3 regions of the Halobacillus sp. ABA4_118 genome follow, and region 1 is predicted to be linked to each of the others. Evidence: riboswitches for the same ligand, from Rfam matches in the RefSeq annotation. Region 1 holds a riboswitch; each other region holds the start of a gene.

What was found. Region 1 has a riboswitch for S-adenosylmethionine ahead of ACXAGL_RS18720 (methionine ABC transporter ATP-binding protein). Riboswitches for the same ligand answer to the same signal wherever they lie in the genome.
Region 2: it holds a riboswitch for S-adenosylmethionine, as region 1 does, so the genes downstream of both, ACXAGL_RS08890 (PLP-dependent aspartate aminotransferase family protein) here and ACXAGL_RS18720 (methionine ABC transporter ATP-binding protein) in region 1, are expected to answer to the same signal.
Region 3: it holds a riboswitch for S-adenosylmethionine, as region 1 does, so the genes downstream of both, ACXAGL_RS02345 (methionine ABC transporter ATP-binding protein) here and ACXAGL_RS18720 (methionine ABC transporter ATP-binding protein) in region 1, are expected to answer to the same signal.

Annotation. Positions count from the first base shown of each region.
Region 1 covers NZ_JBSWWS010000001.1:3,644,750-3,652,611, reverse strand. Annotated here, with positions in the region: gene ACXAGL_RS18740 (GNAT family N-acetyltransferase) at 13-594, shown strand; gene ACXAGL_RS18735 (NAD(P)/FAD-dependent oxidoreductase) at 587-1,924, shown strand; gene ACXAGL_RS18730 (iron-containing alcohol dehydrogenase family protein) at 2,149-3,210, opposite strand; gene ACXAGL_RS18725 (carboxymuconolactone decarboxylase family protein) at 3,308-3,655, opposite strand; SAM riboswitch class I at 3,832-3,933, shown strand; gene ACXAGL_RS18720 (methionine ABC transporter ATP-binding protein) at 4,008-5,051, shown strand; gene ACXAGL_RS18715 (methionine ABC transporter permease) at 5,008-5,673, shown strand; gene ACXAGL_RS18710 (MetQ/NlpA family ABC transporter substrate-binding protein) at 5,708-6,535, shown strand; gene ACXAGL_RS18705 (hypothetical protein) at 6,574-6,714, shown strand; gene ACXAGL_RS18700 (ABC transporter ATP-binding protein) at 6,776-7,687, shown strand; gene ACXAGL_RS18695 (ABC transporter permease) at 7,684-7,862, shown strand, end outside.
Region 2 covers NZ_JBSWWS010000001.1:1,784,462-1,792,323, forward strand. Annotated here, with positions in the region: gene ACXAGL_RS08865 (alpha/beta fold hydrolase) at 1-723, shown strand, start outside; gene ACXAGL_RS08870 (hypothetical protein) at 1,023-2,468, opposite strand; gene ACXAGL_RS08875 (hypothetical protein) at 2,572-2,754, opposite strand; gene ACXAGL_RS08880 (NUDIX hydrolase) at 2,865-3,464, shown strand; gene ACXAGL_RS08885 (trans-sulfuration enzyme family protein) at 3,523-4,668, shown strand; SAM riboswitch class I at 4,745-4,853, shown strand; gene ACXAGL_RS08890 (PLP-dependent aspartate aminotransferase family protein) at 4,987-6,765, shown strand; gene ACXAGL_RS08895 (aliphatic sulfonate ABC transporter substrate-binding protein) at 6,786-7,769, shown strand; gene ACXAGL_RS08900 (ABC transporter permease) at 7,782-7,862, shown strand, end outside.
Region 3 covers NZ_JBSWWS010000001.1:442,619-450,480, forward strand. Annotated here, with positions in the region: gene sufC (Fe-S cluster assembly ATPase SufC) at 1-371, opposite strand, end outside; gene ACXAGL_RS02325 (YuzK family famiily protein) at 611-763, opposite strand; gene ACXAGL_RS02330 (carboxymuconolactone decarboxylase family protein) at 978-1,343, opposite strand; gene ACXAGL_RS02335 (MetQ/NlpA family ABC transporter substrate-binding protein) at 1,410-2,252, opposite strand; gene ACXAGL_RS02340 (methionine ABC transporter permease) at 2,276-2,944, opposite strand; gene ACXAGL_RS02345 (methionine ABC transporter ATP-binding protein) at 2,937-3,962, opposite strand; SAM riboswitch class I at 4,041-4,154, opposite strand; SAM riboswitch class I at 4,319-4,419, opposite strand; gene ACXAGL_RS02350 (TlpA family protein disulfide reductase) at 4,518-4,937, shown strand; gene ACXAGL_RS02355 (thioredoxin family protein) at 5,070-5,378, opposite strand; gene ACXAGL_RS02360 (toprim domain-containing protein) at 5,388-5,735, opposite strand; gene gcvH (glycine cleavage system protein GcvH) at 5,864-6,247, opposite strand; gene ACXAGL_RS02370 (arsenate reductase family protein) at 6,332-6,691, opposite strand; gene ACXAGL_RS02375 (acyl-CoA dehydrogenase family protein) at 6,930-7,862, opposite strand, start outside.

The DNA.
Region 1 (7,862 bases):
GGAGAGGAAACCATGGATCCTATACATATCGACGTTCCCTATGTGCTGCATACGAAACGCCTTCGTCTACGGAGGCCGGAGGCTGGAGACGGCCCGGCGGTTAATGAAGCTGTTCATCGGTCGGAACAGGAATTGAAGCCGTGGCTTCCTTTTGTGCAGGAGATGCCTTCGATTGAAGATACAGAAAGCAATATCAGGCAGGCCCATGTAGATTTTATGGAAAGAAAAAAACTCCGGTATCTTGTTTTTCACAAGGAGAATGGAGCGTTTGTTGGGACGACTGGACTTCATACTATTGACTGGGATATTCCGAAGTTTGAAATCGGGTACTGGATCGACACCAAATGGAGTGGACATGGGTATATGCAGGAAGCCGTGCGTGAAATAACGCGGCTGGCTCTTTATGATCTCGGTGGAGCGCGTGTAGAAATCCGATGTGAAAGGGAAAATGAAAAAAGCAGGCAGGTTCCCGAAAAACTTGGCTACCATCTTGAAGGAATGTTGCGTAATGATGATCGATCCGTGGATGGGAAACAGCTGACAGACACGTGTGTCTACGCAAAAATTAAAGAGCGGAGGCAGGAATATGTATGATGTGACCATTGTCGGTGCTGGTGTAGCGGGAACATTTATGGCCTACACCCTTGTCCAGAAACACCCCGGACTTCAAGTGAAAGTCGTAGACGTAGGAAAACCGTTGAAAGAGAGATCCTGCGCACATGAGCATGGACAACCTTGCACGTGCTCTGGAGCCTGCGATCAGTACATAGGCTTTGGCGGTCTTGGGAAGTCAGAGGGAAAATTCAATTTTACCAACGCTTTTGGTGGAGAGCTTCCACGAAAAATCGGCGGAAAGGAAACCGCCCGCCTTATGAAAGAAGTGGACCGCATTCTAACCGGTTTTGGAGGAGACCGTGTGGACATGTATTCAACGGATAACGAGCATGTGAAAAGAAGGGCTGCTTGTGGTGACTTGACCGTTTTAACGACGGAGGTACGCCATCTTGGTACTTCCCTGTCGAAGGAGGTATTTCAAAACCTATATGAACACATAGTCAATAAACTTTCCTTTTCTTTTAACACCCATGTCAATTCCATTACACGGGTGGATGAAAGTTTCCGTCTCGTTACAGATTGTGAGGAGTTTCTAAGTCGAAAAGTTATGCTTGCGACAGGAAACAGCGGCCGGGAGTGGTTCGCACGGATAACGGAACCGCTTGGCATCGAACCGCGGGAGACGCGGCTGGACCTGGGTGTACGGGTGGAAATGCGGGGCGGCCAGCTGGATGCTCTCCTAAAAGAATCATTTGAAACGAAACTTTTGAAAAAAACGTCACGTTTTACGGCCTACACATACTGTATGAATCCCAAAGGCAGGATTATTCGAAAACATCAGCATGAACTTGTCATGCCTGATGGTCAGAATTCACGAGAACAAGGGGTACCGGGAGAAAATTTGAATTTCACTTTGTTTGTCCCCCGTTACTTTCCGAGTCTAAAGCAGGCGGTGGAAGAAGCATCACGCGTCATTAAAGGAATCAATCGTTCGAGGGGAAGAATCGTGGTCCAGCGTCTTGAAGATTTGAAAAAGGGAAAGGGGACGACTTCACTTCATGCAAACTCCGTGATTCCTTCTCTTTCCGCTGACGAAGGATCGCTGATAGAAGAAGTGCCACATATTTATATAGAGGCTCTCATCGAGTTCCTGACCTCTCTCGAAGCAGCGATAGGTGAACCGGTGGATCCTGACACGCTGCTTTATGGGCTTGATGCTAAATTCTACGAACCAGTTATTCCAACCAACAGGAATTTTGAAACGGACGTCCCGGGACTGTTTCTGGTCGGAGACTGCTCGTCCGTCACTCATTCCTTGTCCCAGGCAGCGGCTAGTGGGATTTATGTCGGAGAGGTAATAGGAGGGTAAAGGAAACGATCGTTTCCTCAGCCTTTAGAAAAAACATATCTTGTCCTGGATCATGCCTTCTCATCTGGATGTTCGCGTCCGGCTGACCGGTGGATGCCTGCCGCGGTCCCGGCCTGGGCTGACTTGGGCAGGAAATACAAATCGTTGTATGGAGTAGCTTCACTTGGGTATGCTCTTCCATACCAGGCAACAAGAAAATTGAAAATGGTTAACCGTATCAGCGGTTAACCATTTTCAATCTGAGTCATCGCTTCCTCCACTTGGGCGGCATCCATGACGCTCATTAATCGGATGGATTCCCCCGGTTTTACAGCATGTTCCGCTGTTATGGAGATGGCTTCTGCCTTGTTGGTCAAGTTAAAGTCATCGAGGGTTACCGGCAGGTTCATCTCCTGGTAATAAGGGGTGAGTGTTTCAATTTCATCAAAGCGGCCTTCCAGAGCAAGCTGGACGAGAATACCATAAGCCACTTTTTCTCCGTGAAGGAAAGCGTGGGTTTCCGGTACTTTGGTTAAGCCGTTATGGATTGAATGGGCTCCGGCGATTCTTCCATAACTATCCCCGTATCCACCGACCATACCGCCAGCCATAATAATGGTTTCCACGACTCTCATGAAGGCAGGTATGACGGCTTGCTGACGAACGGCTTCCACAGCTTCTCTGCCATCTTGTATGAGAACATCCCTGCATAATCCGGCCGCGTGCAGCGCAATGTCTACGGAAATCGGTTTGGAGGCGAGAGACCTTGTGAGAACATCCGCTTCATACCATTTGGCGAGCGTATCGCCGATGCCGGCCCTGAGATAAGGTTCCGGGGCACGAACGAGCAGATCAGGCTCTACAAGCAGCATCCATGTACTACGTGGATAAATAATGTATTCCTCAAAATTCCCTTCATCATCGTAAAACACACTGAGCGGCGTCCAAGGTGCGCAGTTTGAGGCTAGTGTAGGAATGAGCACGACTGGAATATTCAATTGATCGGCACAGGCTTTTCCGAGATCAAGGACCTTTCCGCCTCCGATGCTGATCAAGACGTCACAGTCCCGCAGGGCTTCACTGAGACGCATGACCTCTTTATGGGAGCACTCCCCGTTATAGGCTTCCGATTGGACCGGCATCGTCAGCTTTGGAAAATAGGGCTGAGCAGCCTTCCACGACTGCTCACCGTGAATGATTCCTGCTTTTGCAAAGGCCTGGTTTTCCAACAATTCAGGGATGTTCCTTAAAATTCCAGGCTCAGCTTTATAAATCGCAGGTGCTCCTTGTACAGTTACGTTTTTCATGGTTGATCACCTCTGGTAATGATATAGCCATCATTATCCAGATGACAGAATAATATGTCAATAACAAAACAGGGAGCAGGCCCCCCGGTTTTGCAGCTTAACGGTTTCGGAATTCCTGAAGAATGTTCAGACCTGTGGTGACGGCCTGACTCATGGCAGAGCCCCCGCCGTAAGCAGCTGATACACCCATCGTTTCATAAATTTCCTTGTCCGAACAATCTGCTTCGACGCACTGATCCATGTGATAGGCCATACTGGCTTCATCTCCATCTTTCACACTGATGGCAAGAGCCATTAAGTGCTTGGTACCTTTGCTGAGTTCTCCGTCTTCAAAGAACGAGCCGGTAAAGTGATTGTATTCTTTTGTGGCCTCCGGCAGGTGTTCGGTCAGGGTTTCAATGCCATTTCTATATTCTTTAAGCAGGTCTTCTCCTTGTTTGTTCATTCTTTCACTCTCCCTTTTCTTTGTTATTCCTTTTATTCCTTCCTCTTCCAGTCACTTAAACAACGTAATAGGCTTCCCGGCACATCCCTGTCCATTGATGAAATGTTGGGAAAATTGTTTACAAATGCAGAATGATGCGTTAAAGTTGTAAATCATAAACGAATAGCAACAACTAATTCTTATCAAGAGTGACTGAGGGAAAGGCCCGTAGACGTCACAGCAACCTTCCATGTGGAGTGGTGCTAAATCCGCCGGAATGATATTCCGGGAGATAAGAGTTTGGCTGATAGTTATGCGAAACTCTCTTCTTGATAAGGAAGAGAGTTTTTTTATTAGGTAAAGGAGGACGGTTATGATTTCCATCCAGGAGCTCAGTAAAATTTACACATCCAAGAAAAAACAGGTGATCGGGGTGGACAAGGTTTCTCTCGATATTCAGGAGGGGGAAATCTATGGAATCGTCGGATACAGTGGAGCTGGTAAGAGTACACTCCTCCGATGCATGAACATATTGGAACGCCCGACATCAGGAAAGGTTTATATCGATGGGATCGATCTGCTTTCTCTCTCCAAAAAGGACCTTAGAAAAGCACGACAGTCCATCGGCATGATTTTCCAGGGGTTCCACCTTGCTATGGGGAAAACGGTTTTGGAGAACGTGGCCTTTGCTTTGAAAGCGGCCGGTAAACCAAAACAGGAGCGCAATGATCGTGCCAGGCGTCTGCTGGAACTTGTAGGTCTTAGCGATAAAGCCGATCAGTACCCCGCTCAATTGAGTGGAGGGCAGAAGCAGCGGGTCAGTATTGCCCGGGCACTGGCCAACGATCCTAAAGTGCTGCTGTGCGATGAAGCAACTTCCGCACTCGATCCGAACACGACACAGTCGATCCTGAAACTATTAAAGAAAATCAACCGGGAGCTCGGACTGACCATTGTATTGATTACACACGAAATGGAAGTGGTGAAAGAAATCTGCGACCGTTGTGCGGTCATGGAAGAAGGAAAAGTGGTAGAACAGGGGGCGGCCTACGAAATTTTCGCCTCTCCTCAAAATGCTTTGACAAAGCGGTTTATTCGAACAGTGATCGATTTCCATGTTCCGGAAGAACTGCTGAAAAACAGCCGCGGCACCATTGTCCAGATGAAGTTTACCGGCGGACAGGCCGGGGATACGGTTGTGTCGGATCTGCTTCAGAACTATAAAATCAAGGGAAACATCCTGCATGGAAATGTGGATTATATACAGGAAAAAGCCCTCGGTACATTTGTTATGGAATTAACCGGTGACCCGCAGGAAGTAGGGAGAGCTGTGGAAAATCTGAAAACGATACTGGATGAAGTGGAGGTGCTGAATCATGATCGATCAGCTGATCAACCTGTGGCCCGAGCTGAATAAATCATTTATGGAAACATTGATCATGGTAGGGATCGGACTTGGCGTAGCCGTTATCGCCGGTCTGCCTCTGGGGTTGCTGCTATTTGTTACCGACCGTGACTTGTTTTTGGAAAACAAATGGATCAAAGGAGCTGTGGGCATTTTTGTAAACCTTGTCCGTTCCATTCCATTTATCATCCTGCTTGTGTTTTTATTCCCATTTACTAATTTTCTTTTAGGTACGACAACAGGACCGATTGCCGCCTCCGTTGCTTTATCGGCCGCAGCGATTCCTTTTTATGCAAGAATTGTAGAATCATCCGCCAGGGATATTGATAAAGGCGTCATAGAAGCGGCTATCGCATGTGGGGCTTCCCCATGGCTGATTATTAAAGATATCATTTTTCCTGAAATCAAGCCGGGCTTGATCAGTGGTTTAACGATAACAGCCATCAGCTTGATCGGGTATTCCGCAATGGCCGGCGCAATTGGCGGTGGAGGGATCGGCGACCTCGCCATCCGGTACGGGTATTACCGTTATGATAATTTCGTCATGTTTACAACGGTTATTGTGTTGATCGTCCTTGTTCAGGTAGTCCAGTACGCTGGGGATTTCCTGGCAAAAACAGTGAAAAAGAGTTAATCCAAGACGAAACGAAGTTCAGGAGGAAGATAAAATGAAAAAAATCGTAACCTTGTTTGCAGCCTTAACAATCATTACTTTTTTGTCTGCCTGTGGTGGCGGAGAAGAAAATGCAGATGCAGAAGAGAAGAAAACCATCCGATTCGGTGCAACATCCGGTCCTTACAGTGATATGGTCACCGAAGCGATTGCTCCGCTGCTGGAGGAGAAAGGCTATGAAGTAACCAATAAAGAGTTTACAGATTATGTGCAGCCTAACAAAGCGTTAGCCAATGGTGATCTGGATGCCAACCTGTTCCAGCACAAAATCTATTTAGAGTCCTTTGCCGAAGAACACAACCTGGATCTGTCCGAGGTCATTGTTGTTCCAACAGCACCTATGGGTATTTATTCCAGTGAGTATCAGAATATCGATGGTGTTGAAACAGGCAGTACGATGGGTATTCCCAATGACCCGACGAACCTGGCCCGAGCGCTGATCATTCTTGAAGATGAAGGTCTGGTCACTTTGAAGGAAGATGTAGACCCTCTTCGTGCCTCTTTGAACGATATCGTAGAAAATCCAAAAGAAATCGAATTCGTTGAAGTAGAAGCCGGCCAGCTGCCACGACTGGTGGACAGCGAGGATCTATCCATGGTTCCTGGTAACTATGCGCTTGCTGCCGAGATGGATCTGCTGAGTGCTCTCGCCCTCGAAGATATGCCGGATGATTATAGAAACCGGGTAGCTGTGAAGACCGAAGATCTGGATGCCCAGTTTACGAAGGATATTAAGGAAGTTGTGGAATCGGAAGAGTTTGAGGAAATCATGGATGAAAAGTTTGAAGGCTTTGGTAAGCCACAATGGATGAAAGAAGAATAACATGTGAGCCGTCTTCCCTTGGAAGGCGGCTTTTTTGAATGGAGGTTTATGCAGGTGAAGAAGGAACGAAGGTATTTGACCGGGATGATCTGACGTGTCGGACAGAACTGGAGGAATTTTTCAACCATCGGTCTTATGATGGAACTATAGCAGGCGTTCAAATTTTCCTGCTTTTCTGAAACTTATCTGTGTATGATACGTAAGAAAGATCAGAAAGGACGAAGAAGGGGCGGAGAGCAAATGGAGGTTGTAATCAAAGTGGACCGATTGACCAAAAGCTTCGGAAAAGTGCAGGCTGTCAAAGGCGTCTCATTTTCCGTCAAAAAGGGAGAAATTTTTGGGATCATTGGACCCAATGGAGCGGGCAAGACAACGACGCTGGAAATGATTGAAGGAATTTTGAAGCCTGACAGTGGAACCATTGATGTGCTGGGACTTACGCCGAATCGGGAACTTCAACAATTGAATCAGCGGATTGGTGTTCAGTTTCAGGCGACATCCATTCAAAAGAAAATGAAAGTGAAAGAAGCCCTGGATTTATTTGCTGCTTTTTACCCAGGAAAAGTAATGAAACAACAGCTTGTGGAAATGCTGGGGCTGGAGGAGAAAATGAATGTCCGTTTCGAAGATTTGTCAGGAGGATGGAAGCAGCGGGTGACCTTGGCACTGGCGACTCTGCATCAGCCGGAAATCATCTTTCTTGATGAACCGAGTATGGGACTGGACCCCCACGCCAGAAGGGAAATGTGGACGTTGATCCGCCGGTTGAGAGAGAAGGGAAGCACTATCGTGTTGACAACCCATTATATGGAAGAGGCTGAACAGCTCTGTGACCGGGTGGCAATGATTTACAGTGGTGAACTGAAAGCAATGGACCGGCCCTCCGCTCTGCTTGAGCAGAGTGGTGCCATGCTGATCACATTCCAAAGCGATGATTTTCCTTATGTAAAGCTTCCATCTATGCCGGGGGTGGTCAAAGTTGAAAAAGAAGAAGATACGTTTAAAGTGTACAGTGACGATCTGCAGCTCACCAGTTATCATCTCTTCGCCTATGGTCATCAAGAGAATCTATCCTTAAATCATTTCCAATTTGCTAAAGGGACGTTGGAGGATCTTTTTGTCCAGTATTTGGAGAAGGAGGAAGCCAGATGAATGTCGTATGGAAGCTTGCACAGCTGGAAACGAAAATGTTTTTCCGCGACCGTCTGAGCGTATTCTGGACCTTTTTATTTCCAGTCGTCATGATCTGGCTGTTTGGATCCATGTTTGGAGACAATGCTGAAGGAAACTTTTCATTTGCTGCGTTATTTGTACCCTCCTGGATCGG
Region 2 (7,862 bases), 1.9 Mb from region 1:
TATGAGGATTCAGGGGAAGGGCAGCCGGTCGTTTTCATCCATCCGCCGGGAATGGGACGGATGGTGTTTAAAATGCAGCACGAGCTGGCAGCAAAGTACCGCATCCTTCTACCGGATTTGAGTGGGAACGGAGATTCTGATGTGGTAACACACTCCCCTGACATTACCTGGTATGCAAGGGAAGTGATCAGTCTGCTGGATCATCTCCAGCTGGAATCTGCTGTCATCGCCGGCTATTCATGCGGAGGGATGGTGGCTCAGGAGACGGCTTTGACCTACCCTGAACGAGCCAGAGCAGTCATTCTTGCAGGAGGATTTCCAAAAGTTGAAACCGGCGGGCTCCGTTTTGAGTTCCACGGGGGGATGTACTGGGTGGAGAAGAGCCCTGAAACCCTCGCTAAGCTGTTAAGTCATTCTCATTTCAGGGATGAAAAACTGAAGCGGGAGCTGAATGAACATATGGCGAAGTCGGATCCGGAAGCATGGCATGCCTTTTATGACCGGGCACTTCATTATGACTGCAGCCACCGGCTGGAGAACTTAAGGCAGCCGCTGCTTCTGGTTTATGGGAGCAAGGAGTTCTGGATCAGTGAACACAGTCATTTTTATCAGGCGTGTCCGCAGGCGAAGATGGTCGTCATCGAGGACGCCTATCATCAGACACCTGCGACTCACTATGACCGTTTCAATGAAGCCGCATCTCAATTCATAGACGCATTATAAAAGCAGAGGCTGTGCCTCTGCTTTCAGCTTGCTGGAAAGATACTTTTTTCATCCCGGGGTCATGCTCCTACAGCGTGTAGGTGGTCACGTTCCGCTTATCGGTGGGTGCCTGCCGCAGGCGTCACCACCGATAAGCTCTACGTCACCTCTTTCATCATCTCAATCATGGGAACAAAGTACTTTCTTCTTATGGACGTTAGTGCGCAAAGAGAATGTTCAGAGTTTCTGGATACATATAAAAACCTGAGGAAAACAGTGGTTTTTGTACGAGCCGAAGGTAAAGCTGTGCCTCTGCTTTCTTATTGGGGTTTCAAATCAAATGTCGTGTCGACTTCTTTTCCATACACCATCTGGTTGACGGTAATAGTGAGCGTCGAGGCTTCCTGAAAGTTGTGGGTCGGGAAAGATATCGTGGCCATCCCATCGGTACCTGCATAATCGGCCTGGACTTCCTGGCCGTTATCTCCCAGAACAGAAACGAAAGAAGAAGATTCTTCTTGTCCTTGTTCTGATGCAGGAAGGGGATGAAAGGATTCTCCGACCAGCTTTTCGTTTTGGTGGTAGTCGTGCGGGCTGTAGCTCAATTCCAAGCTCATGTGCTGGTCACTTGTTGTTTCCACGCTGTCCAGGTAAATATCCGTTTGGCGCGCTTCTCCGATTTTTTCGCTGATCCGTTTAGAAGTAGACGCGTTCAAGTCCATATGGTCTATATCTACAGTAAACGAATAAGAGGCATCTTCCTTAAGGTGGATATCTTCTACAACAAGCGTAAGCTCTTCAGGAATCTCTCCTAATGGTTGAAACCGCCCTTCATAAGTGCCGGCGTTCTCTTCCTGATCATAACCGAGAAATACCGGGATCTTCTCGCCTGTGTCCATCTTAAAGTAGGAATTCATCGTATGATTGAACACATCATCTTCATCTTCAATGGCCATTCTCACTTTTCCATAGGATGCCCGGACTTGGACTTCTTCGGGTTCAATGACAAGACCATCTTTTTCGTAGGTCCCGGTGGTGGTGAATGTTTTCAAGATATTCGCTTCCTCATTGTATACATAAGAAACAGGTGCGGCTTCTGTTTCATAGGTCTCGCCGTCCATTTGAAAGGTCAGGGATGTGGGAACCGTCCGGTTAACCTCTTCAACCTTCGTCTCAAAATCATTTAGTTCCCAAGGGTCATTGACCGGAGGGGTGGAGACTGCTCCATACAGGCGGTTTTCGTAGATCACAGCTTCCTGGTTACCAACCCCATCCTGCCTGAGGTCCAATGTCTGGGCACCGTTATCCTCTGTCGCTTTCATATGGATGGAATGCAGCGACGGCATATTCCCGATCCCCTCCGTTTCCTCCGTCTCAGAAACGAGGGCAGATAAATCAATACGGTACAAGAAGTGGATGAATTGTTCCCCATGCCACACTTCGTAAATCTGAGCCCTGCCGTCGCGTCCCGGCAGCGAAGCCGAAGCTTCGGTTGTTGTGGTCAGCCCTTCTTCCCGTGCAAGGGCCAGGCCCGGAATGCGCTCTTCAAAAAACTCGTGAAGACGCTCCTCTGACTCGATTTCCTTCCAGCTGCCAGGAACGTCTTCCATATCGACAGGCTTGGCTTTTCTATGTAAGGAACCGTCTTCTTCGTGAACCAATTTGGAGGAGTCTTGAGAACCTGTATAAATGTATGTACCTCCTGCAAAAAGGGTCAGGACAGCGCCAATGATGAGCCACTTCCATTTTCCTATGTTTTCCCCCATGGTGAATTCACCCTTTCATCATGCTTGTCACGCTCCCTTCTATACTAACAGAATTTTCTATATTTTTGAGAGGTCATAAAAATAACCCGCGGATAAACGCAGGTCATTTTTCGTCATCGGAGTAATGATGGAGCAGGGAGTCTCCTTCCGAATGGTTATGATCTTCCTGTAAGGCTTGCGGGGGCTCGTGGGAGAAAGCCTGATTGAATTTTGCTGACCGGTTAAAAGCTTCTGCCGCCTCATTCGATCGTTCGACACGGCCGCGGCGTGTTTTCTTTTCGCTCATCGTTCCACCTCCTTTTGTTTAAGATTTCCTCCTTGCTGTTAAATTAAACTTCTGGATATCATAGATCGTAATCACAGAAAGATCCGTATATAGGGAGAGGGGCTTAAGAGATGGAGGAAATGCTGGATATTTTTAATGAAAAGGAAGAAAAAACGGGTGTTAAGGCACGCGGGGAGGTTCACAGAGATGGAGACTGGCACGAAACGTTTCACTGCTGGTTTGTAAAGAAAATCGATACAAAGTGGCATGTGCTGATGCAGAAAAGGGCCTTTGATAAAGAAGATTATCCCGGCTTATATGATATAACGGCCGCCGGACACATCGAAGCAGGAGAGGGATTGATGAAAGGGGGACTGCGCGAAATTCAGGAAGAATTGGGGCTGTCACTGGAACGTTCTGCTTTAACACCGGCAGGATATGTGAAGGAGGAATTGATTGGGAAAGACAAGGTGGACCGGGAAATCTGCCGGTTGTTTTTCTATCATTGGCCTGGCGGGGATATGCCGGTGGGAGTTGAAGTGGCTGACGTTCTTGCCATCCCTCTGGATCAGTTATCCTTCTTAATGACGGGAGAGAGGGAAGTGGCTGCAGGTGTTTCGATTTGCACCGGGGAATCAGAAACTATGAAGGCGGAATCATTTGTTCCTCATACCCCTGCCTATCAAAGCCAGTTGCTGAAGGCTTTGTCTGAATATGTCGAAAAACTTTGACAATAACACCTCTCCATCGATATAATTTTTGATTAAGTGATCAGAAAGGAGTCGACGAATGACACACCCAAGCTTTGAAACAAAAATTGTCCACCATAAACAGGATCAATCACAGGTGCATAACAGCAAGACGACACCGATTTATCAGACATCCGCCTTTACCTTCAAGGACCTGGACCATCTGGAAAGTTACTATGAAGGGGAAAGTCCATACTTATATACAAGAGAAAAAAATCCGAATACCGATGAACTTGCGGGAACGGTTGCTGAGCTCGAAGGTGCTCCATCTGGAGTCGCTTCCTCCTCAGGAATGTCAGCCATCCTTGCAGGCATTCTGGCGGCTGTTGAACCCGGAGGCCATATTGTAGCCGCAGAAGATGTGTATGGAGGTACGCACAAACTCCTGACTAAAGAACTGCCATCCTTCGGAATCGACGTCACCATGGTATCCTTTAACAATTTGGACGAGGTGGAGAAATCCATCCAGCCTCATACCCATCTGCTTTATACGGAATCGATTTCCAACCCGTTCCTACGCGTGGAAGACTTGAAAGGTCTGAGCAGTCTCGCTCAAAAACACGGCATAAAGACGATGGTGGATAATACATTCGCCACCCCCTATCTTGTCCAGCCCTATCAGTATGGAGTGGACCTTGTTGTGCACAGTGCAACGAAATACATAGGCGGTCATAGTGATGTCACGTGCGGCGTCCTTGCCGGTTCGGAAGCATTGATTTCCAAAGCAGCCCAGAAAATCGTGACTCTTGGAGCAAATTTAAGTCCGTTTGAAGCTTGGTTGACCCAGAGAGGAGCCAAAACCCTTGCACTCCGGATGAAACAACAGTCTGCGAATGCAAAAAGTGTTGCAGAGGCACTTCGGGAGCATAGTGGGGTTAAAAAGGTGTTTTATCCTGAATACGTATCTGAACGTGGTCATGGAGCGATTGTTACCATCGAGCTCAATGAGAGCGTGGATGTGGAAGCCTTTTTCAAATCTCTTGGATGGATCAAAATTGCACCGACACTCGCTGGTGTCCAGACAACTGTGTCCTACCCTGTCCGTACGTCGCACAGGGCTCTGTCAGAAACTGAACGTGAAAAAATCGGAGTGAACGATTACGTCATCCGCTTATCCATAGGAATTGAGAGCGATGAAGATATCATTCATCAGCTGAAAAGAACCATTGACGCTTCAATAAAATAAAAATTCAGAATGTTATTGACATTGATGCAGATGGTCAGCTATAATTCACAACATAATCAAAATTAAATAACTAGTACTCTTATTAAGAGCGGCTGAGGGAATAGGCCCTGTGAAGCCCGGCAACCTTCAAACATCGGTTTGAAAAGGTGCCAAGTCCTACAGATCATGGATCTGGTAGATAAGAGGAGGATATCAGCACGTTCAGCCCTCTTCTTATATGGAAGAGGGCTTTTTGCATGGATAAAGACGCTGTAAGGACCAGTTTCTTTTTAAAACTGATTAAAATGATGAGAATAATAAACTTTAGGAGGCCATACAATGACCAACTCTTTTGAAGGCTACGATATTGATACCATTTCTCTGCACGGTGGACAGTCACCAGATCCTACGACCGGTTCAAGGGCCGTTCCGATTTACCAGACCACATCCTATGTGTTTCATGATACCGATCACGCCCAGAGCCTTTTTGCCCTCGATGAACCGGGGAATATTTACTCCCGGCTCGGAAATCCGACGGTGGACGTATTCGAAAAACGCATGGCTCTTCTGGAAGGCGGAGTAGCCTCGGTAGCGACGGCTTCAGGCATGTCCGCCATTGCACTGGCCATTTTGAATGTAGCTGGTGCAGGAGATGAAGTCGTGGCAGCATCCAATTTATACGGCGGAACTTATAATTTATTCGCCAACACTTTACCGCGGTATGGCATTAATGTTCATTTTGTTGACCCGGTCGATCCGGACAATTTCAGACAGGCCATCAATGAGAATACGAAGGCCGTCTTCGCTGAGACCATCGGCAACCCGAGTCTTCACGTGCTTGATTTTGAGAAGGTGTCCGCCATTGCCCATGAACATCAGGTTCCATTGATCGTCGATAACACGTTTGCCACACCTTACACGTGCCGTCCGATTGAACACGGAGCTGACATTGTCGTCCATTCGGCCACGAAATGGATTGGTGGCCATGGAACAGCTATCGGCGGCGTCGTTGTCGACGGCGGGCAGTTTGACTGGGGCAATGGAAAGTTCCCTGTTTTCACAGAGCCGGATCCGAGCTACAACGGGATCGTTTATACAGCCGATTTCGGCACGCTCGCCTACATTACAAAACTCAGGGTTCAGCTGCTTCGTGACTTTGGCTCCTGCCTCAGTCCGCAGAACGCTTTCCTTCTGCTCCAGGGACTTGAAACGCTACATTTGCGGGTGGAACGTCATTCAGATAATGCCCGGGAAGTGGCTGAATACTTGGCGGAACACCCCGATGTGGAGTGGGTTTCCTACCCCGGCTTGAAAAACCATCCGGCCCATGAACTGGCCAATCAATATTTAGAGGGCGGCTACGGTTCCATTGTCGTATTTGGAATCAAAGGAGGCAGAGAAGCTGGGAGTCAGGTGATCAACAACATCTCGTTGTGGTCCCATGTCGCCAATGTCGGCGATGCGAAATCTCTGATCATCCACCCGGCGTCTACGACCCACCAGCAGCTTTCTGTTGAAGAGCTTGCGGCGACCGGAGTGACGGAAGAGCTGATTCGTCTTTCCATCGGACTCGAATCCAGCAAGGATTTAATCAATGACCTGGATCGGGCCATTGCCAAGGCAACAGGCAATGATTCCGGAAAGCGGGCAATCACAGAGAATGATGAAGGTGTCATCAAGTGGGCGCTCAGCTCTGCGAAGATTACAGAAGGAGGAGAAACACGTCCGAAACGCCTGGCTGTCGTCGGTCTCAGTGGAAAGCCTTCCCGTCCGAGTCACCGACTCGCAAGAAAAATGCAGCGGCTCGGGTATCAGATCGTCCCGGTGAACCCTCGGGAGGAGGAGGTGCTTGGCGAGAAAGCTTACCCGGATTTGAGATCGATCCCATTCAGCATCGACGTCGTCCAGGTGTTCCGCAGCCCTGAGGCCGCCATTGAGATTGCCCGGGAAGCAGCGGACATCCAGCCTGGTGTGTTCTGGCTCCAGGAAGGTGTCATTTCTCCAAAAGCAGCGGAAATTGCCAGTGAAGCAGGTCTGGAAGTTGTCCATAACCGTTGTACCTACAAAGAAGCACAGCGGCTGCGCGGAAGCATAGATACGTACGCATGCGAAATTTAAATAGGGGAAGGGGTAAAAAGATGAATTGGAAAAAAGCCATAGCTGTCCTCAGTGCAGCGGCCGCCATCGGGCTTGCCGGTTGTTCAAGTAATGCCGAAGGTCAGGAGGATCAGCCGGATAAGGTAACCCTTGATTATGCCTACTACTCTCCAACCAGTCTGGTCTTGAAAGAAAAGGGATGGGCCGAGGAAGCGTTTGAAGAACAGGGCATCGAAGTGGAATGGGTGCTCAGCCAGGGAAGCAACAAGGCGCTTGAGTTTTTGAATTCAAGCAGCGTTGATTTTGGTTCTACAGCCGGAGCAGCCGCGTTGATGGCTAAAGCGAATAATGCTCCTGTAGAATCCGTCTATCTCTATTCCAAGCCGGAATGGACGGCTTTAGTCACGAATCCGGATTCTGGCATATCTACTGTAGAGGATTTAAAAGGGAAGAAAGTCGCCGCCACGCTTGGAACCGACCCTTATATTTTTCTTGTTCGTGCTTTAAAGGACCACGGACTGAGTGTGGATGATATTGAGCTTGTCAATCTGCAGCATCCCGAAGGGGCTTCTGCCTTGAACTCCGGCAATGTCGATGCATGGGCAGGGCTTGATCCCCACATGGCACGTAATGAACTGGAAGCAGGGGCAGAGTTGTTTTACCGTAAGCCTGAATTCAATACGTACGGAACGTTGAACGTCCGCTCTGCGTTTGCGGATGACCATCCTGACGTCGTCAAAGATGTGATTAAAGCCTACGAAAAAGCGCGGGAGTGGACGATAGAACACCCGGATGAAGCCGCTGAAATTCTGGCCGAGGAAGCCAATCTCGATCTTGAGGTAGCGAAGAAAAGCCTGGATCGCAACGACCTGTCGGATCCTGTTCCGGGAGCTGCTTTAAAAGAAACGATTCAAGGAGCCGGCACGGTCCTTCAGGAAGAAGAAGTGATCAAACCGGATGTGGATATTGATCAGTTGACGGAAGATCTTGTCCGGCCGGAATTTGCAGAAGAAGTGATTGAATAAGGAGGTCCAACGATGTCCAGTCGTACAGAAGCTGCTGTTTCATCACCAGCTGTGCAGCGAACGAAAATCAAACCGGCTCCTAAAAGGAAGTGG
Region 3 (7,862 bases), 3.2 Mb from region 1:
TTAATGAATTTCATAAGAGAGATTTCATCACCTTCTTCACGGTGAGCGTTAATGGAAGAACGCAGGAAGTCGGAGTTGGTTACACCGCTGATTTCACTCGGGTACTGCATGGCCAGGAACAAGCCGGCTTTCGCACGCTCGTCTACTTCCATCTCCAGTACGTTTTCACCATCAAGGATGATTTCACCTTTGGTTACTTCATACTTCGGATGACCCATGATTGCAGAGGACAACGTGGACTTACCTGTTCCGTTTGGTCCCATAACTGCGTGGAATTCACCGCCGTTGATTGTTAAGTTTACACCTTTAAGGATTTCCTGACCTTCAATCTCTACGTGAAGATCTTTAATTTCTAATGTTGATCCTGCCATAATGTATACCTCCAGTATCTATTATTATCGAATGTCCAGTCAGACTGAAAACAAACATTCATTCTCAATTTATTCTCATTATAATCTTAAATCATTTTTTATTTGTAATCAACTTTTTCCCACTGGTAAAAGGAGAGGGAAACCTGGACATTGATACATGTTCATTCTCACTTTCCTACATTAGTATAACATGAAAAAATCAGGTGACTAAAGCCACCTGATTGATTCGTTCCTAAACATTATCTATGCAATTGACGGTCCACCTGGGCATGCATTTTCTGAGTTTGTTCGAATTCACGCTGACGCTTTTGTTCTACTTCCAGCCGAGTGTCCAGTCTACGGCTGTACTCCGCATAACTCGTATTGTGAGCCTGATGCATAGCCTTTTCCATTTCAGCGGTGAAATTCAACTGCAGATGGTCATTAATAACGAATCAACCCTTTCAGATTATTTACACAATTTAGGTTACCACAAATCTTTACCCTGTATAAAATCTTCTGAAACCGCATTTTCATTCATATGCGGACCCGCGGACCGATGTAAGCGTTTAATAATTGCATTTCCATTTAATACATTACTTTTTCTTTAATTTTCTAATAATTCAATTAGTTAACGTTGTTCGTTAAATCACTGTAGGCGTCCTGGACAAGGGTAACAGCTTGACTGAGAGCTGCTCCGCCTCCAAAAGCTGCGGCGACTCCACAAGCTTCCATGATCTCTCTTTCCGAAGCTCCCTGATCGACACAGCCTTTGGTGTGGTAGATCATACAATATTCATCCTGGGCCACGATGCTGATTCCGAGAGCCATCAGCTGCTTGTCTTTTTGTGAAAGCTCTCCGGCTTTAAAACACTCCTGGGAAAATTGACTGAACTGGTGGGCGACTTCAGGCATGTGTTCCGCAAAGACACCCATTCCTTCTTTATAATCGTGTAAATATGTCTGCGTCCACGTCATATTCTGATCCTGCATGTTAAAACCTCCCATAAATAATAAGTGACTGCGGTTAGTATCAACCGCAGTCACTTATTTTATCCGTTATTCAGAATCGTCGGAGACAGGGATAACTGCTCCTTCGTATTCCTCTTCAATAAAGGTTTGAATGTCTTCAGAACGCAGGACTTCCACTAGCGTGTTCAGTGCCTCGTTGTCCTCGTCTTTGCTTTGAGCAGCGATGACGTTCACATAAGGGGAGTTTGTCCCTTCAAGGATGATCGCATCATCTTTTGGTACAAGGTCCGCTTCAATCGCGTAGTTCGTGTTAATCGCTACAAGGACTTCTTCCTCTTTGTTGTACACTTCAGGAAGGCCGGCTGCGTCCACGCCGGTATCAAACTGAAGGTTTTTAGGGTTCTCGACAATATCATTGACCGTGGCATCCACTTTTTCTACACTCTCATCCAGTTTGATCAACCCTTCTTTTTCAAGAAGTGTCAATACACGACCGTGGGTGGATACAGAACGGCTCATGACGAACTCGGTACCTTCTTCTACGTCTTCAAGGTTGTCATACTTTTGGGAGTACACACCGATCGGCTCAATGTGAATCCCGCCGAGATTGGCAAAATCATAATCATCATTATCCTGCTCTTGAAGTTCCATATAAGGAATCGTCTGGAAATAGTTTGCATCAATACGTCCTTCGGCCAAATCCTGGTTTGGAAGGATGTAATCCTGGTATTCCTCGATATTTAACGTGATCCCTTCTTCTTCAAGAAGCGGCTTTGCTTCTTCAAGAACTTCAGCGTGAGGAACACTTGTTGCTCCTACTGTAATTTCCGTATTTCCTTCACCGCTGGAGGAATCTTCCTCAGAAGAACCGCAGGCGGCAAGAACAAGAACGAATAACAGCGCAACCGCTGTTGTCCAGATTTTTTTCATGAATAATCTCTCCCTTTTGTTTTTTATCTTTTGTCCAATTTACGGGAAGCATAATCTCCGATGAATTGGAAAATAAACACAATAATAATGATAAGCACCGTGCAAATGAAGACCACATCAAAATTACTACGCTGGAAACCGTAGAAATAAGCAAAATCTCCAAGACCACCGGCACCAATCGCACCCGCCACGGCGGTATAACCAATCAGTGCAATGGCGGTCACCGTAATTCCTGAAATAAGGGCAGGCATGGATTCAGGCAGCAGGACTTTGAAGATGATCGTTGATGATTTAGCCCCCATCGCCTTCGCTGCCTCTACGACACCTTTTTCCACTTCCTTCAATGCAATCTCAACAAGTCTCGCGTAAAACGGAGCTCCTCCGATAATTAACGCCGGAAGGGCTGCGTTCGGACCGCGGATCGTTCCAATCAAGAAGTCTGTAAACGGGAACAGAAGCAGGATCAATATAATAAAAGGAATGGCACGGAAAATGTTTACGACAGAAGCTGTCACTGCATTGACCACTTTGTTCTGCCAGAGCCCTCCCGGACCAGATAAATAAAGCAGCAGGCCGAGCAGAATCCCGAGGATAAATGTGCCGGCTACGGAAATCAGAGTCATATACAACGTTTCATTTGTGGCTGTAATCATGTCTTCCATGCGTACGTTTGGCAGTAATCCATTAAGCATCCGGGTTCACCTCCACTTCCACAGAAGTCGAGCGTATATATTCGATTGCCCGGGCTGCTTCCTCATCGTCTCCTTCAAACTGAACAAACATCGTTCCGTAAGCTCCTTTTTGCGTCTGCGTGATCTTCCCGTGAAGAATATTCACATCCAGGACGAACTTCCTGGAGACCTCACTGATCAGCGCTTGGTTGGTACTCTCTCCTACAAAATGCAGCCGGACGATTTTTCCGGACTGGTACTTATCTTTGATCAATTTCAGAGAGTGCTCTTTTTCCTGATCACCCATCACCTGATCGACGAATTTCTTCGTCACTGGCTGATCTGGATGAAGAAATACGTCCAGAACATCTCCCTTTTCAACGATTTTCCCCTGCTCCATGACTGCCACCTGATGACAGATCTTACGAATGACATGCATTTCGTGAGTAATCAAAACTATGGTCAGTCCGAGTTTTTCATTGATGTCTACAAGAAGATCCAATATGGAGTCTGTCGTTTCCGGATCCAGAGCGGATGTCGCTTCATCACAAAGGAGGACTTTCGGGTTGTTGGCCAGCGCCCTGGCAATTCCTACACGCTGTTTCTGTCCACCACTCAACTGGGATGGGTAGGAGTTTCCTCTGCCGGATAAACCGACCAGATCGATCAGTTCGTTCACTCTTTTGCTCCGTTCTTCCTTTGGTACACCGGCAATTTCCAACGGAAAAGCGATGTTATCATAAACCGTTCTGGACCAAAGCAGGTTGAAGTGCTGAAAAATCATTCCGATATCCTGGCGGGCAATACGCAGTTTATTCTTACTGAGTCCCGTTAAATCCTGATCACCGACGTGGATGCTGCCCTCTGTTGGATCCTCCAGTCGGTTCAACAGCCGGATAAAAGTACTTTTACCCGCTCCACTATAACCAATGACACCGTAGATTTCCCCTTTATTTATTGTAAGGCTTAAGCCATCAACAGCTTTCACTTCCCGATCCTTCGTTTGAAAAACTTTAGAAAGATCCTTGATTGTAATCATGATGTGTTCCCTCCCATTCAAAAAACGCCATTCTGTTCGAGAACAGAATGGCGTTTCAATAACAATGTATCTTCTGTTCTCTCATCTGTCAGAGCTGTTATGCTCTGCAGGATTTGGCACCTTGACAGGTCGGTTACACCTGCTGGTTGCCGGGCATCGTAGGGCCAGTCCCTCCGCCACTCTGGATAAGAGATTTTAGCTTATTAAATTATTACTGCTTTAATTCATTTCATAACTACAAAGTGGATTTTAGCACTCTGCCACCAGCGTGTCAACATAAATGAGCCACTTTTCAGAAAAGAAGAACATCTGGATATGCAAAAAAGTCTCTCCTAAAATAGAAGAGACTTTAGTGGATCTCATCTATCAAAGCTTTACGCTCCGCAGGATTTAGCACCGTGCTTTTGCCGGTTGCCGGGTTTCAAAGGGCCAGTCCCTCCACCACTCTGGATAAGTTATGATGTCGCTGTGAAATTATATGTTATGTTAGCATGGAGTCTATACGGACGTCAAAGATAATAATCAGGTATATTTTTACAGTAAGGAGATGAAATCATGAAGGAACGTGCTCCTCAATTTGAGCTTTCTTATATAAATCAGCCCTCCACCTATCGTCTGAGCGACCATTTCGGAAAGGTGATCGTCCTGACTTTCTGGGCATCCTGGTGTCCTGACTGCGGGAGAGACTTACCTAAAAAAGAGCAGCTCTTTGAAACGATGGACAAAGAAAAAGTGGAGCTGGTTACGATTAACGTTCCCGGTCGTGAACGCAGCCCTGATGCCGGAAAGGAATATGCTGAAAAATTTCTTAACCAGCCTACCTTGATTGATGATGGGCGAAGCTTATACGATACGTTCGGCTGCAAGGGCGTCCCTTCCACTATTATCATAGATCAGGAAGGCAGGGTCCACGAATCGTTCGGTGATAAAGCTTCCTTTCTCGATATCGTCCAGTCCCTGGGGGAAATTGTTTAATCATCAAAACAGCGGAAGGCCTCCCACCCGCTTATCACTGGTCATACGGCCGATGAATAAAACCCGCCCTGTTTATGCAGGACGGGTTTTTTACCGTTTTTATCTTGTCATTTCCCGGGGAATAAAGGCGGGTTATAGATAGGGAATGATCTTTTCATACATGTGTGGGACGGATTGAAAAGCATAGACCTTTTCAAGAACTTCTCCTTTATGGGTAATCAAGAGGCATGGAACACTTTCCACTCGATATTGTTCCATCAATGCAGGATGCAGAGAGGCGTTCATTTCCGAGAATAGTGTTTTTTTATACATCTCTTCCAACGTTATCAGCATCTTGCGGGCAAGGTGGCACGTCCCGCAAAAAGGGCTGTGAATAAATGTCATCGTTTTTTCATCCGAGGACAGCACCCAGGCTGCCTCATTTTGTATTAAATTCTGCAAAGCTTCCTCCTAAATTAAATACATCGACTTCACGCTGAAATGACGGCTTAACAGGGCACGGGCGAGTTCCGGCTCGGGAGTAGCCGCCACTTCTCTAAAGGCTTTATCAATATAAATATGCTCTGCGTGCGGAAGTTCCTCTGTCAGCATCTTCCGTAGTTTAAAACCGGAATCATCTTCATCCACAAGGATATAGACCGATCGTTCATCCAGGTTATGTTCAAAGATCATTTCTTCCATTCGCTCAATACCGAGCGTCCCATGGGTACAGATGATTTCGATTTTCTCATCCAGTACTTTGTTCAATTTCTTCTTATCTGTAATCCCTTCAACAATCAAAATCCGTTCTCCATCCATCTTCATCACCTACTATATAGAAACAGACCATGCCATATGGCATGGTCTGAACATGATTAAGATCAAGCACGATCATGTCAGACAAGGAATCATCAGTCCTGCCTGTACAACGGGCTTACTTGTTTTGATTAATCTTCATCAATCATCGCTTCATATTCTTCAGAAGACATCAGCTGCTCAACTTCTGAAGAATCGCTTGGTTCAACAACAACCATCCAGGCTTTATCATAAGGAGACTCATTCACAAACTCAGGGCTGTCTTCCAAATCTTCATTCACTTCTACAACTTTACCGCTGATCGGTGCATATAATTCGGAAACGGTTTTTACAGATTCCACACTTCCGAAAGGCTCGTCTGTTTTTAGTTCTTCTCCCACTTCAGGAAGCTCAACAAAAACGATGTCGCCAAGTTCAGATTGAGCAAAATCCGTGATTCCGACTCTGACTTTTTCTCCTTCTTCTTTCACCCATTCGTGTTCCTGAGAATAACGTAGATCTTTTGGTAAGCTCATATTCGATTACCTCCACAGTTCTTGTTTTTGTTTAATGACAGTTATAAACATAAAAGCCTTCTGCTTTTATTTCCAATGTTCTGCTCATCGGCCCCAGACGTTTTCAAATTCATCGGCTTTGAAACCAACAGTGACATTTGTTCCATCAGTGACGATGGGCCGTTTGATGAGCATCCCGTCTGAAGCGAGCATGCGCAGCATTTCTTCTTCATCTGCATCTTTCAGCTTTTCCTTCAGGTTTAACTCCCGATACTTCTTCCCACTGGTGTTGAAAAATTTCTTAACCGGTCGTTCACTCCTGGCCGTGAGGTCCTTCAACTCTTCCTGTGAAGGGGGATGTTCAACAATATGTACAGATTCGTAAGGAACCCCTTCATCATCCAGCCATTTTTTCGCTTTTTTACAAGTACCGCAGTTTGGGTACCAGTAGAAGGTAACAGGCATATGCTCCTCCTCCTTCCAACTTGTTACGTCTTATTTTATCACAATGGAGACAATCTTTTCATTGAAAATTACTTTTCCCTCCAATTCCTTTTTCATTCTTTTACATCCTTCCTTCTCTTTATTCAAATGCCTCCAAAAACACCTTTTCCCGGGAAAATTGAATGTCCCTGTGAGGAGAGGATTCCTTCCTCTCTACATGCCAAAAGCCCGCACTTTCAAGTGCGGGCTGGTCACTGATTTATACGTAATATCTTTCGGACTCAATTAATCCCTGGGCAATTTCCCGCTTCTTCGGAATGACGTTCGTCGGTGTATGACGTGTCAGTTTACGAAGAGCACCAAGCATCATACGCAGGGAGTCGCCGGTTTCAGACGCAATCAACGTTTCTTTCGCATGGGCCTCGATTCTGTTAAAGGCTTCCTGTACATACACCTGCGTGTAGAGGAGCTTCTGCTTATTCTTTTCTTCACCAGAACGATGGATGGCTTTCTCCGTACGAAGCAGGGCTGATTCCATGTTATAGATTTCACCGACCATATCAGCGATATTGACGAGCACCTCCTGTTCTTTATCGAGCTTTTCTCCGTACTTCTGAGCGGCAAGGCCGGCGGCAAGAAGTCCAATTTTCTTGGCATTTTTAACTAAATACTTCTCCTGCTCCAATGGCTCCAAACCAGGTTCTTCCGGCATCATCATCATGATTTCCTCCTGTAGTGTCTGGGCTTTTTGGAGGAGAGGAAGTTCCCCTTTCATCGCTTTCTTAAGCAGTGTACCCGGGACGATCATCCGGTTGATTTCATTCGTTCCTTCAAAAATACGGTTGATCCGGGAATCGCGGTACATCCTTTCAACTTCGTACTCCGCCATGAAACCGTAACCCCCGTGGATTTGTACGGCTTCATCGGAAGCAAAGTCGAGCAGTTCGGTACCGAACACTTTATTCAAGGAGCATTCAATCGCATATTCAGCAATAACCTTCGCAACAGCTGCCCCGTCTTTCAGCTCTTCATCAGTAAGTTTGCCCATGCTCTGTTCAAACAGCCCGACGGTCCGGTAAACGGAACTTTCATTGGCATACGTGTTTGCGGCAACCGAACCAATTTTCTCCTGGATCAATGGGAACTGTGCAATCGGAGTTTTAAACTGTTTTCTTTCTTTGGCGTATTTTAC